DNA from 2 places in the Streptomyces sp. Y7 genome. Region 2 is predicted to be linked to the other one. Evidence: riboswitches for the same ligand, from Rfam matches in the RefSeq annotation. Region 2 holds a riboswitch; the other holds the start of a gene.
What was found. A riboswitch is a leader RNA that binds a small molecule or an ion and turns the genes downstream of it on or off. The one in region 2 is predicted to bind cobalamin.
Positions count from the first base shown of each region.

Region 1: linked by a shared signal. The riboswitch ahead of ACGFW6_RS43730 (prenyltransferase/squalene oxidase repeat-containing protein) and the one ahead of ACGFW6_RS33535 (cobalamin biosynthesis protein) in region 2 are both predicted to bind cobalamin.

Region 1 is NZ_JBIDDQ010000043.1:25,992-31,731, forward strand. It holds gene ACGFW6_RS43715 (ABC transporter ATP-binding protein) at 1-844, opposite strand, end outside; gene ACGFW6_RS43720 (energy-coupling factor transporter transmembrane component T) at 841-2,088, opposite strand; gene ACGFW6_RS43725 (SCO2322 family protein) at 2,081-2,746, opposite strand; gene ACGFW6_RS43730 (prenyltransferase/squalene oxidase repeat-containing protein) at 2,743-3,987, opposite strand; cobalamin riboswitch at 4,103-4,234, opposite strand; gene ACGFW6_RS43735 (phosphotransferase) at 4,306-4,971, shown strand; gene ACGFW6_RS43740 (nuclear transport factor 2 family protein) at 4,968-5,444, opposite strand; gene ACGFW6_RS43745 (MBL fold metallo-hydrolase) at 5,498-5,740, opposite strand, start outside.
Region 2 is NZ_JBIDDQ010000020.1:504-6,243, forward strand. It holds partial or broken gene ACGFW6_RS33515 (class II aldolase/adducin family protein) at 1-255, opposite strand, end outside; gene ACGFW6_RS33520 (lysozyme) at 464-1,210, shown strand; gene ACGFW6_RS33525 (anion permease) at 1,364-2,596, shown strand; gene ACGFW6_RS33530 (hypothetical protein) at 2,633-2,854, shown strand; cobalamin riboswitch at 3,055-3,197, shown strand; gene ACGFW6_RS33535 (cobalamin biosynthesis protein) at 3,298-4,239, shown strand; gene ACGFW6_RS33540 (cobyric acid synthase) at 4,236-5,740, shown strand, end outside.

The sequences.
Region 1 (5,740 bases), on a different contig from region 2:
CGTGTCCGTGGGGGGTGGTGCTGTGCCGTTGGTCGAGTTGCTGGCGTAGGGCGCTCGCCCTTCTGCGGGCGTCCCTCACCGTCAGGGGGAGTGGGGTCCAGCCCGCCAGGCGGCCCAGGGCCACCACCGGGGGGTACACCGGGGATACGGCCATGATGTCGGCCGGGGTGCCGAGGAGCGGGGGCGTGCCGGGGGAGGGCAGGAGGACGATCCGGTCGGCGTACTGCACCACCCGCTCCAGGCGGTGCTCGGCCATCAGGACCGTTGTCCCGAGGTCGTGCACCAGGCGTTGGAGGACCGCGAGGACCTCTTCCGCGGCGGCCGGGTCCAGGGCCGACGTCGGCTCGTCCAGGACCAGGACGCTCGGGTGCGGGGTGAGGACCGAACCGATCGCCACGCGCTGCTGCTGGCCGCCGGAGAGGGTGGCGAGGGAACGGTCACGCAGATCGGCGAGGCCGAGCAGGTCGAGGGTCTCCTCGACCCGGCGGCGCATCACCTCCGGCGCGAGGCCGAGGGACTCCATGCCGTAGGCGAGCTCGTCCTCGACCGTGTCCGTGACGAAGTGGGAGAGGGGGTCCTGGCCCACCGTGCCCACCACGTCGGCGAGTTCGCGGGGCTTGTGCGTACGGGTGTCCCGGCCGGCCACCGTGACGCGGCCGCGCAGGGTACCGCCGGTGAAGTGCGGCACGAGCCCGCTCACCGCGCCGAGCACGGTGGACTTCCCGACGCCGGACGGGCCCGCGAGCAGCACCAGCTCACCCTCCGGAACCTCGAAGTCCACACCCTGGACGGTGGGTTCCGCGGCACCGTCGTACGTCACGGAGACGCTCTCGAAGCGGATCACGACGGCTCCTTGGGGGCGGCGGGGGTGCGGAGGGGTGCGGGGCTGCGAGGCGCGGGGTTTTGGGGCGTGGGGCTGATGAAGGCCGGGAGCAGGCCGAGGACGACCGCCGCCGCGGGCCACAGGGGGAAGGTGGGGGCGACCAGGGGGATCACCCCGGGGTCCAGGGCCTCGGGGGAGCGGTCCGCGGCCAGGGTCAGCAGGGCGGCGACCGAAACGCCGGAACCGGCGACCAGCCAGGCGCGGGCGTCCCACCGGTCCGGCCGGTACCGCGTGCGCGGGGACCGGCGACCGCCCAGGCGCAGACCCGCGAGGGCGGCGGCGACTCCGGCGATGAGGAGGGGCAGACCGTAGGTGCCGCCCTCGGCGGTGAGGAGCCCGTACGTTCCGGCGCAGATCCCCAGCAGGCCGCCGAGGGTGAGCGCATTGGTCGTACGGCGCACGCGGGGCGGGACGTCGGCGGTACGGCCGTAGCCGCGCGCGTCCATCGCGGCGGCGAGCGCGACCGACCGTTCCAACGCGCCCTCCAGGACCGGGAGCGCGACCTGAAGGAGGCCCCGGACACCGCGGTCGGGCCGGCCGCGCAGCCGGCGTGCGGCGCGCAGACGCTGGACGTCGGCGATGAGGTGGGGGGCGTAGGTGAGGGCCACGACCACCGCCACACCGATCTCGTAGAGGGCGCCGGGCAGGGACTTGAGGAGGCGGGCGGGGTTGGCGAGGGAGTTCGCCGCGCCGACGCAGATGAGGAGGGTCGCCAGGCGCAGGCCGTCGTAGAAGGCGATGAGGACGGTCTCGACGGTGACCTTGCCGCCCAGCCGGATCCCCTGGGCCCAGTCGGGGAGGGGGACCTCGGGGAGCTCGACGATCACGTGCGTGCCGGGGAGCGGGGAGCCGAGGACCACGGCGAAGACCAGCCGGATCAGCAGGACGGCCAGGGCGAGCTTGAAGAAGACGGCGTAGGAACGGGCCCAGGGGGCGTTGGGGCGGCAGGTCGCGACGACGTAGGCGGAGGTCGCGATGAGGAGGGCGAGGAGAAGGGGGTTGGTGGTGCGGGTGGCGGCGGTGCCGAGGGCGAGGGCCCACAGCCACCAGGCGCCCGGGTGGAGGGAAGGGGTGGCGGCGCCGCGACGGGGCGCCGTCGCGGGGAACCGGGCGGCCCGCGACGGCGGGGCCGCGGACGGCCGACGGCCCGTCCCGGCCCCGAGGCTCAGCCGCGCATCGCCCTGGCCGAAGGAGCGCTCAGGCATCCCTGCGCCGCCGTGCCTGCCAGACCGCCGCCGCCCCCAGCACCACCACCACGGCGATGCCCGCGACCGGGCCCAGCGAGAGCCCGCCGTCCGAGTCGTCCTCGGCGGCGGTGGCCGTCCGCCCGGTCGGCGCCGGCTCACCGGTCTTCCCGCCGTCGCCCGCCACCTGGTCCCCGCAGCCCTTCCGCGGATACCCGGTGATCGCGCACAGCAGTGCGTTGGTGTCGTAGCGCAGGGGTTTGGCGACGGCCGCCAGGGCGTCCGCGGTCGTCGCGTCGGGCGCGACCCGGGCACAGGCCGTACGGCGGGCGGGGGGCGTCTCGCCCGAGGGGGCGTCGGCCGCCGTACCGAAGTCGATGACCAGGGCGACCCGCTTGCTGCCGTCCTCGGCGGGCGTCCTGGCGCAGATCACCGCGAACTCGGCCGCGCCCCTGGGCTGTGTCGCGTCCTTGGAGTCCTCGCTCACCGCGAACCGGAAACCCTGGACGTCGCCGTCGGACGGACGGGCGAGGGAGGGGCCCTGGGTGGCGTAGATCCAGGTGCCGCCCTGGCGCTCCCAGAACGACCAGTAGCGATAGCCGGCCGCGTGGGCGCCCTGAGCCGCGCCGGTCAGCAGGACCAGCGCGGCCAGGAGCGGGGCGAGCACGCGACGGATCACGCCTGCGGGCCCTTCTTGCGCCCGCTCAGCAGGAAGCCGATGCCGATGCCGACGACGAGGAAGATGCCGACGTACCACCAGACACCGAAGGGACTGTCGTCCTTCTTCGCGTCCTTCTTCTCGGCCTCGTCCGTGGCCTTGGTCGCGGCCTGCGGTGCGGGACCCGTGGCGTTGAGCTGCTCGACCAGGTCGGCGCCGCCGAAGTCGCGGGGGTCGGTGCCGGTGGCGTGGGCGGCGAGGATGAGCTGGGCGTAGGCGGCGGGGCCGCTCTGCTCCGCCCACTTCGCGGAGTTCTGCTCCAGCCAGCGCAGCGGCTTCGCGGCGGCGTCGGCACCGGAGAGGGCGGCCAGCGCGACGACCGCGTCGGCGGTGTTGCCGTAGTCGGGCTGGTCCTCGGCGCCGGGGAGGGTGGACGTGAGGTGGCCGTTTTTGGCGAGGGCGTCGGTGAGGTGGGCGGCGCCGTTGACGGCGGCCTGCTGCGAGGCGGGGAGGCCCTCGCTGACGCATCGAGTGGCCGGCGCGTCCTTGCCGGGGCTCACGACGAGGCCCTTGCCGAGCGAGCCGAGGACGCCGGCCGCGGTGGCGTCGGCGTTGGCGAGCAGCTTGCCCTTCTTGTCGGGCTGGAAGGCGAAGGCGCCGCCGTCGTCGTCCTTGCAGGGCAGGGCGAGCTTGTTGAGCGCGTCGTAGGCCGTCTTACCGTCCTTGCGGACGTCCGCCGGCTTCTCACCGGCGGCGACGAGCGCACCGATCACCACGGACGTGGAGTTGGTGTCGCTGGCCCCGCCCGGCATGTATCCCCAGCCGCCGTCCTTGTTCTGGACGGACTTCAGCCAGGTCACGGCCTTGGCGGTGGCGGCGTCGTGTCCACCGAGGGCGGCCAGCGCCTGGACCGCGGCAGCGGTGTTGTTGGTGTCGACGGGGGTTTTGGCCTCGCAGTCCGCGGTGGCGGCGTCGGCACGGTAGGGCGCGAAGGCCCCGTTGGCGCACTGCTGCCCCACCAGCCACTCCACGGCCCCCTTGGCCGGCTTCACCCCGGCGGTGTCCTGGGCGAGCAGCGCGAGGGACTGCCGCCAGACGCCGTCGTAGGTGGGGTCGGTGGTGCCGTACAGCTCGGCGGGGTACTGCGGCTTCGGCGAGGCGGAGGGGGAGGGCGACGCGGAGGAGTCGGCGGCTATGGCCGGCGCGGCGGCGCCGATCACGACGGCGGCGGCCAGGACCGCGGCGCTGCGGCGGACGTACATGATCGGCGGGTGCCCTTCCCTCAGAGGAACCGGGCAGCACAGGGGAGACCCCGGCGGCTCGGCTCCGTATACCTCGACGGTGCCGCACTCCGGCCGACTGCCGGGGCACGTGAGCCGGTCACTTCCCGTACACGGCGATCCGGCTCACCGGCCTTCGACGACGACCGGTTCACGGTTGCGGGTCAGCGCCGGATTTGCACCGGCTTTCCCATGTACGGGGGTGATGACGACGGCGACACTCTACCCGCCCGTAACCCGGCCCCTCGGGGCCGCCCGTGCGACCGGTACCTTCGGCCCGTGACGGAGGGGGCAGAGGCGATGCGGGGACCGGTGGGACGGCTGCTCGGGACGGGGCGGACCGCCGACGTGTACGAGATCGACGGGGCGTGGGTACTGCGCCGCGACCGGGAGGGGTGGGGGGACGCGCTCGCCGAGGGGGCGGTGATGGCGCATGTCCTCGCCCACGGCTTCCCGGCGCCCCGCGTCCGCCTCGCCGACTCCTCGAGGACCGACCTCGTGATGCAGCGGCTGCCCGGGCCGACGATGCTGGAGGCGCTGAGTGCCGGGGCCATGAACGCGGACGAGGCGGGCGGCACCCTGGCCCGGCTGCTGCGGCAGCTGCACGGAGTCCCCGCGCGCCGGCCCGGGGCCTGTGTCCTGCACCTGGACCTCCACCCCGACAACGTCATCCTCACCCCCGACGGCCCCTACGTCATCGACTGGAACAACACCGAGGAGGGCGACGCCGGTCTCGACTGGGGCACCTCCGCCGTGATCCTCGCCCAGGTCGCGGTCGGCGACGAACCCATCGCCGAGCCCGCCCGCGCCATCCTTACGGCCCTCCTCGCCGACCCGTCCCACCTCACACACGACGGCATCACGGAGGCGCTGCGACGACGGGCCGCCAACCCGACGATGTCGCAGAGCGAGGTCGAACTCCTCGGCGACGCCGAAGCGTTGATCCGCGCCTTCATGCGTGACTAGGCGCCGGTCCTCGGGGTCGGTCCGCCGAAGGGCAGATGGAGGGTCCTGGCGGTGAGCAGCCAGGTGCCGTCCGACGTGCGGTGGAAGGCGTCCTGGTAGTGGCCGACCTGGACCGGAGGGCCGGGCGGGACGATGCCGCCCGTGTAGCCGTCGACGCGGTACGTCGTGAAGTACGAGGTCGCCTGCGCGGTGTCCGCGGACGTGACCGTCACCAGGATGTTGGCCATCACGCGGCGCGAGAGCCGGTCGGCGGGACGGGAGCCGAAGTACTCACGAAGAGCCTCCCGCCCCTTGACCGACCGGTCGCCGGCCGGCCATGCCCAGACACCGTCCTCGGTGAACAACTCGGCGACGGAGGCCGGTTCGCCGAGGTCGAGGCGGTGCACGAACTCGATGACTACGCGCTCGCAGGCGCGCTCGGCGAGGAGACGGTCCAAGGGGGGCGGCGGGGGCGGAGGCTCAGCGCGGTTCATGGCGTTCATGGTGCCCTGAACCCCTGTTGCGGGCGTGGCCGCCCTGGTCGGCTTCACACCGCCACATAAGCCACCGGCCCACTGCCCGCCACCGCCTCCGCTCTCCCCAGCTTCACCAGCCGCCTCAGATGGGCCTCCGCCTCCGCTATCGCGATGTTTCTGGAGCCGTACGGGATCTGGGACCAGGGGCGGTTCCACTCCATGCGTTCGGCGAGTTGCCAGGGGGTGAGGGGGGTGGCGAGGAGGGTGAGGAGGTCGGTGAGGCGGTCCTCGTGGTGGGTCAGCAGCTGGCGGAC
Region 2 (5,740 bases):
CGGCGACAGCCGGTCGTAGGGCACCCCCGACGGCGTGACCAGCACCGTCTCCCCGACCCGCACCGAGACATTGCCCGACGTACCGACGACGAGCCCTTCGGAGACCGTCCGCCGCGCCGTCGCGACAAGGTCCTCCCACGCCTCCGCCTCCTCAGGGCGCACACTCCTGCCCCACGCCTCCCCCACTCCCTGTGCGCCTTCCCGCGCAGCCCGCGCACCCCGCCCGTCCCGCTGATCCCGCCGCTCCTCGACCATGCGGCCGATCCTGCCAGCCACCCCGTCGACACGGCGTCAAGTCGCCGCCGAACCGGCGCACTTTAAGGGGGAACCCCGGCCTCCGGCAGGGCGCACACGGCGATACACCACCCCCGCCCCCGTCTTGGCCTGAGATCGATCGACTTTCAACGATCTTCCAGTAGCCTCTGGGAGATTTGTCGCACACGTCGCCATTCCGGGGGGAAATATGGCCCGTGATCACAAACCGTCCCGTCACCGCTCCCGCCTCATGGCGATATCCGTGGCGGCCCTCACCCTCAGCGGAACCGCCCTCGCCGAGATCCCGGCGGCGGCCGCGAGCAAGCCCAAGGGGCACGACGTCTCTTCCCACCAGAAGAACGTCGACTGGCAGAACTCGAAGGCGAAGGGCGCCAGGTTCGTCTACGTCAAGGCGACCGAGTCCCACACCTACCGCAACCCGTACTTCAGCCAGCAGTACAACGGCTCACGCAGCGCGGGCCTGGTCCGCGGCGCCTACCACTTCGCGCTGCCGAACAAGTCGTCGGGCAGGACGCAGGCCGCGTTCTTCGTCCGCAACGGCGGCGCCTGGCGGTCGGACGGCTGGACTCTGCCGCCCGCCCTGGACATCGAGTACAACCCGTACGGCAGGCAGAAGTGCTACGGGCTGAGCAAGGCGAAGATGGTCAACTGGATCCAGTCCTTCAGCAACGAGGTGAAGCGGCTGACCGGCCGCCGTCCGGTGATCTACACCACGACCCACTGGTGGAACACCTGCACCGGCACCAGCCGCGCCTTCGCCTCGAACCACGCCCTGTGGATAGCCCGCTACAACTCCTCGACGGCCGGTTCGATGCCGGGCGGATGGCAGTTCTGGACCTTCTGGCAGTACGACAACGCCGGCAGCCTGCCGGGTGACCAAAATCTCTTCAACGGGTCCATGACCCAGCTGAGGAAGTTCGCCCGGGGCTACTAGCCCGGCGGCGCCCGGGCCGCGAGGCGACCGGCCGGACCGAGGTTGCCTCATCCGGCCTTCCCGGACACCATGCGGCCCACCCCAGTTCATCTCTCGTTCACCCAGGTTACCTACGTTCATCCAGCCAATGACCTCGAACGATTGCCTGGGTAAATGGAAAACTTCTCGCTGATCCTCGCGATTGTGGTGGTAACCGCACTCGCGTTCGATTTCACGAACGGTTTCCACGACACCGCCAACGCGATGGCCACCACCATCTCGACCGGTGCGCTCAAGCCCAAGGTCGCGGTGGCCATGTCCGCCGTGCTGAACCTTGTCGGCGCCTTCCTCTCCGTGGAGGTCGCCAACACGATCTCCAAAGGTCTCGTCGACGAGACCGGCATCCGCCCCGAGGTCATCTTCGCCGCGTTGGTCGGCGCGATCCTCTGGAACCTGCTCACGTGGCTGGTGGGCCTGCCCAGCAGTTCCTCGCACGCCCTGATGGGCGGTCTGATCGGCGCGACCATCGCCTCCGCCGGCGTCGGCGCCGTCCACGGCGACGCGCTCGTCACCAAGGTGCTGATCCCGGCGATCGCCGCCCCGCTGGTCGCGGGCATCGCCGCGCTGCTGGCCACCCGCCTGACCTACACCCTCGGCAAGAAGGCCGACGGCAAGGCCGCCGCCAAGGGCTACCGCACCGGCCAGATCGCCTCCGCCGGCCTGGTCTCCCTCGCCCACGGCACCAACGACGCGCAGAAGACCATGGGCATCATCACCCTCGCCCTGGTCGCCGGCGGTGCCGTCGCCCCCGACTCCGACCCGCCCATGTGGGTCATCCTCTCCGCGGGCCTGGCCATCGCGCTCGGCACCTACCTCGGCGGCTGGCGCATCATCCGCACCATGGGCAAGGGCCTGACCGACCTTCAGCCGCAGCAGGGCTTCGCCGCCCAGACCAGCGCGGCCACCGTCATCCTGGCCTCCTCCCACCTCGGCTTCTCCCTCTCCACCACGCACTCCGTCTCCGGCTCGGTGATGGGTGCCGGCCTCGGCCGCAAGGGCGGCGTCGTCCGCTGGTCGACGGCCACCCGCATGTTCGTCGCCTGGGGCCTGACCCTGCCGGCCGCCGCCCTGGTCGGCGCGCTCGCCGAGTACGTGACGGGCTTCGGCACCTGGGGCACGGCCGTGGTCGCCGTCTTCCTGGTCGGCTCCAGCGCCGCGATCTGGAAGATCTCCCGCCGCGAGGTCGTCGACCACACGAACGTCAACGCGACCGACGAGGCGCCCGGCGTGGTCACCACCGCCATGGCCGCCGTGACCCCGCCCCCGGCGGGCACGCCGGCCGAGGACCTCACGGCCACGATCCCGGCCCCGTCCTCCGAGCCCGCGCCCTCGCAGGCCACCGTCTGACCCGCCCCGCAACCCGGCTAACAGGAAAGTAGAAGCATGAAGATCGACTGGGCGGCTCTCGGCTCCGTCTTCGGCGTCAGTCTCGTGGTCACCGTGGCCCTGGTGGGCCTGTTCACCCTCGGCGTCGCGGGTCTGTCGCGCCGCGAACGGGCCGTGGCCCAGGGCGACTCGGCCGCGCTCGCGGTCACCGGCGCCTACGCCTGCTTCGCGGCCTGCGCGGCCGCCGTGGCCTACGGGATCTCTCTGATCGTGGCCTGACCCACAGGCCCTTCGTGGCCTGACCCACAGGCCCTTCGTGGCCTGACCCACAGGCCCTTCGTGGCCTGACCCACAGGCCCTTCGTGGCCTGACCCACCACACGCGAAACACCCGAGGTGCGGGACGGACGACCGTCCCGCACCTCGCCGTCGTGTGGGCCTTCGCACACTCTCCCGTCGCAGGTCAACGGCAAGTTGACGCCTCTCGGAACCCCGTGGTGGACTGCCGGGGCCAAGTACGACGGCAGAAGAGGAAGCCGGTGAGAATCCGGCGCGGTCCCGCCACTGTCACCGGGGTAGCAATCCCCGGGAGCCAGGAACTCTCGCCGTCGGTCTCGTCGAACCAGGGCGCGGACACCCTGAGTGAGGACACAACGCGATGCTCGCCTGCCGATCGACACGCAGTACCAGACCCACGTCTGACCTCACGGTCGGCTGACCCCGATGCGAGCCGATCGCGTCTTCGCGTACGGCGCCGCCGCCGGGCTCCTCGGTGATCTGCTGCTCGGCGACCCCCGCCGGGGGCATCCGGTCGCCGCGTTCGGACGGGCCGCGGCCGCCGTGGAACGGGTGTTGTGGCGCGACGACCGCGCACGCGGCGCGGTGCACACCGTCGTGTGCGCCGGTGGCGCCGTGGCGCTGGGTGCCCTCGCCGCCCGCGCCGTCCGTACCTCCCCGGCCGCCTCGCTCGCGCTGACCGGCGCCGCCACCTGGGCCGTCGTCGGAGGCACCTCGCTCGCCCGGGAGGCCCGGGCCATCGGACGTGCCCTGGAGGCAGGGGACGTCGAGGCGGCGCGGGCGCGGCTACCGCACCTGTGCGGGCGGGATCCGCAGGCGCTGGACGCGGACGGGATCGCGCGGGCGGTCGTCGAGTCCGTCGCCGAGAACACCTCCGACGCGGTCGTGGGGGCCCTGGTGTGGGGTGCCGTCGGCGGTGTCCCCGGACTGCTCGGCTTCCGGGCCGTGAACACGCTCGACGCGATGGTCGGGCACAAATCACCCAAGTACCGGCGCTACGGCTGGGCTTCGGCCCGGCTCGACGACCTCGCCGGCTGGCCCGGGGCGCGCCTGACGGCCGTACTCGCCACCGTCGCCGGCGGCGATCCCCGCGGGGCGGTGCGGGCCTGGCGTGCCGACGCCGACGCGCACCCGAGCCCCAACGCCGGTCCTGTGGAGGCGTCGTTCGCGGGAGCCCTCGGGGTACGGCTCGGCGGGACCCTCTCCTACGGCGGCCGGGTCGAGCACCGTCCCGTGCTCAACGGGAACGGACGGGCCGTGGGCACCCACGACGTCGAACGCGCCGTACGGCTGTCCAGGCGCGTCGGTTGGCTGGCGCTCGGCGTGTGTGTCGCCGCGCGCCGTATCACGAAGGGGCGTACCTCATGACGGGCGGTGGCCTTCTTGTCGCCGGCACCACCTCCGACGCCGGCAAGAGCGTCGTCACCGCCGGGATCTGCCGGTGGCTGGTGCGGCAGGGGGTGAAGGTCGCGCCGTTCAAGGCGCAGAACATGTCCCTGAACTCGTTCGTGACGCGCGAGGGCGCCGAGATCGGGCGCGCTCAGGCCATGCAGGCCCAGGCGTGCCGCGTCGAGCCGACCGCGCTGATGAACCCCGTGCTGCTCAAGCCGGGCGGCGAGCAGAGCAGCCAGGTCGTGCTGCTGGGCAGGCCGGTGGGCGAGCTGAGTGCGCGCGGGTACCACGGCGGACGGCAGCAGCAGTTGCTGGGGACGGTGCTGGAGTGCCTCGCCGAGTTGCGGGGCACGTATGACGCGGTGATCTGTGAGGGGGCCGGCTCTCCGGCCGAGATCAATCTGCGGCGGACCGACATCGTCAACATGGGCATCGCCCGCAATGCCGGGCTCCCGGTGCTCGTCGTCGGCGACATCGACCGCGGCGGCGTCTTCGCCTCCTTCTTCGGGACCGTCGCCCTGCTGTCCCGTCAGGACCAGGAGCTGATCGCCGGGTTCCTCGTCAACAAGTTCCGCGGCGACGTCTCGCTCCTCGAACCGGGCCTCGACATGCTGCACGACCTCACCGGGCGGCACACCTACGGCGTCCTGCCCTTCCGGCACGGGCTCGGCATCGACGAGGAGGACGGGCTGCGGGTGTCGCTGCGCGGAGCCGTCCGGGAGTCCCAGGTCTCCTCCCCCGTCGGCGAGGACGTGCTGCGGGTCGCGGTGTGTGCCGTGCCGCTGATGTCCAACTTCACGGACGTCGACGCGCTGGCCGCCGAACCGGGCGTCGTCGTGCGGTTCGTGGACCGCCCGGAGGAGCTGGCCGACGCGGATCTCGTCATCGTCCCCGGGACCCGGGGGACGGTCCGGGCACTGGAGTGGCTGCGGGAGCGGGGGCTCGCGGACGCCCTCGTCCGCAGGGCCGCCGAAGGGCGGCCGATCCTCGGCGTCTGCGGTGGCTTCCAGGTCCTCGGCGAGCACATCGAGGACGACGTCGAGAGCCGGCGCGGCCGGGTCGAGGGGCTCGGCGTCCTGCCCGTCCGGGTGCGGTTCGCCCGGGAGAAGACCCTCACCCGGCCGGTCGGCGAGGCCCTCGGGGAGCGGGTCGAGGGGTACGAGATCCATCACGGGGTCGCCGAGGTGACCGGGGGCGAACCCTTCCTGGACGGCTGCCGGGTCGGTCAGACCTGGGGCACGCACTGGCACGGCTCGCTGGAGTCGGACGGTTTCCGACGGGCGTTCCTGCGCGAGGTGGCGGCCGCCGCGGGCCGCCGGTTCGTGCCGGCGCCGGACACCTCGTTCGCCGCGCTGCGCGAGGAGCAGCTCGACCGGCTCGGCGATCTGATCGAACAGCACGCGGACACGGACGCGCTGTGGCGGCTCATCGAGTCCGGCGCGCCGCAAGGACTGCCTTTCATTCCACCGGGAGCGCC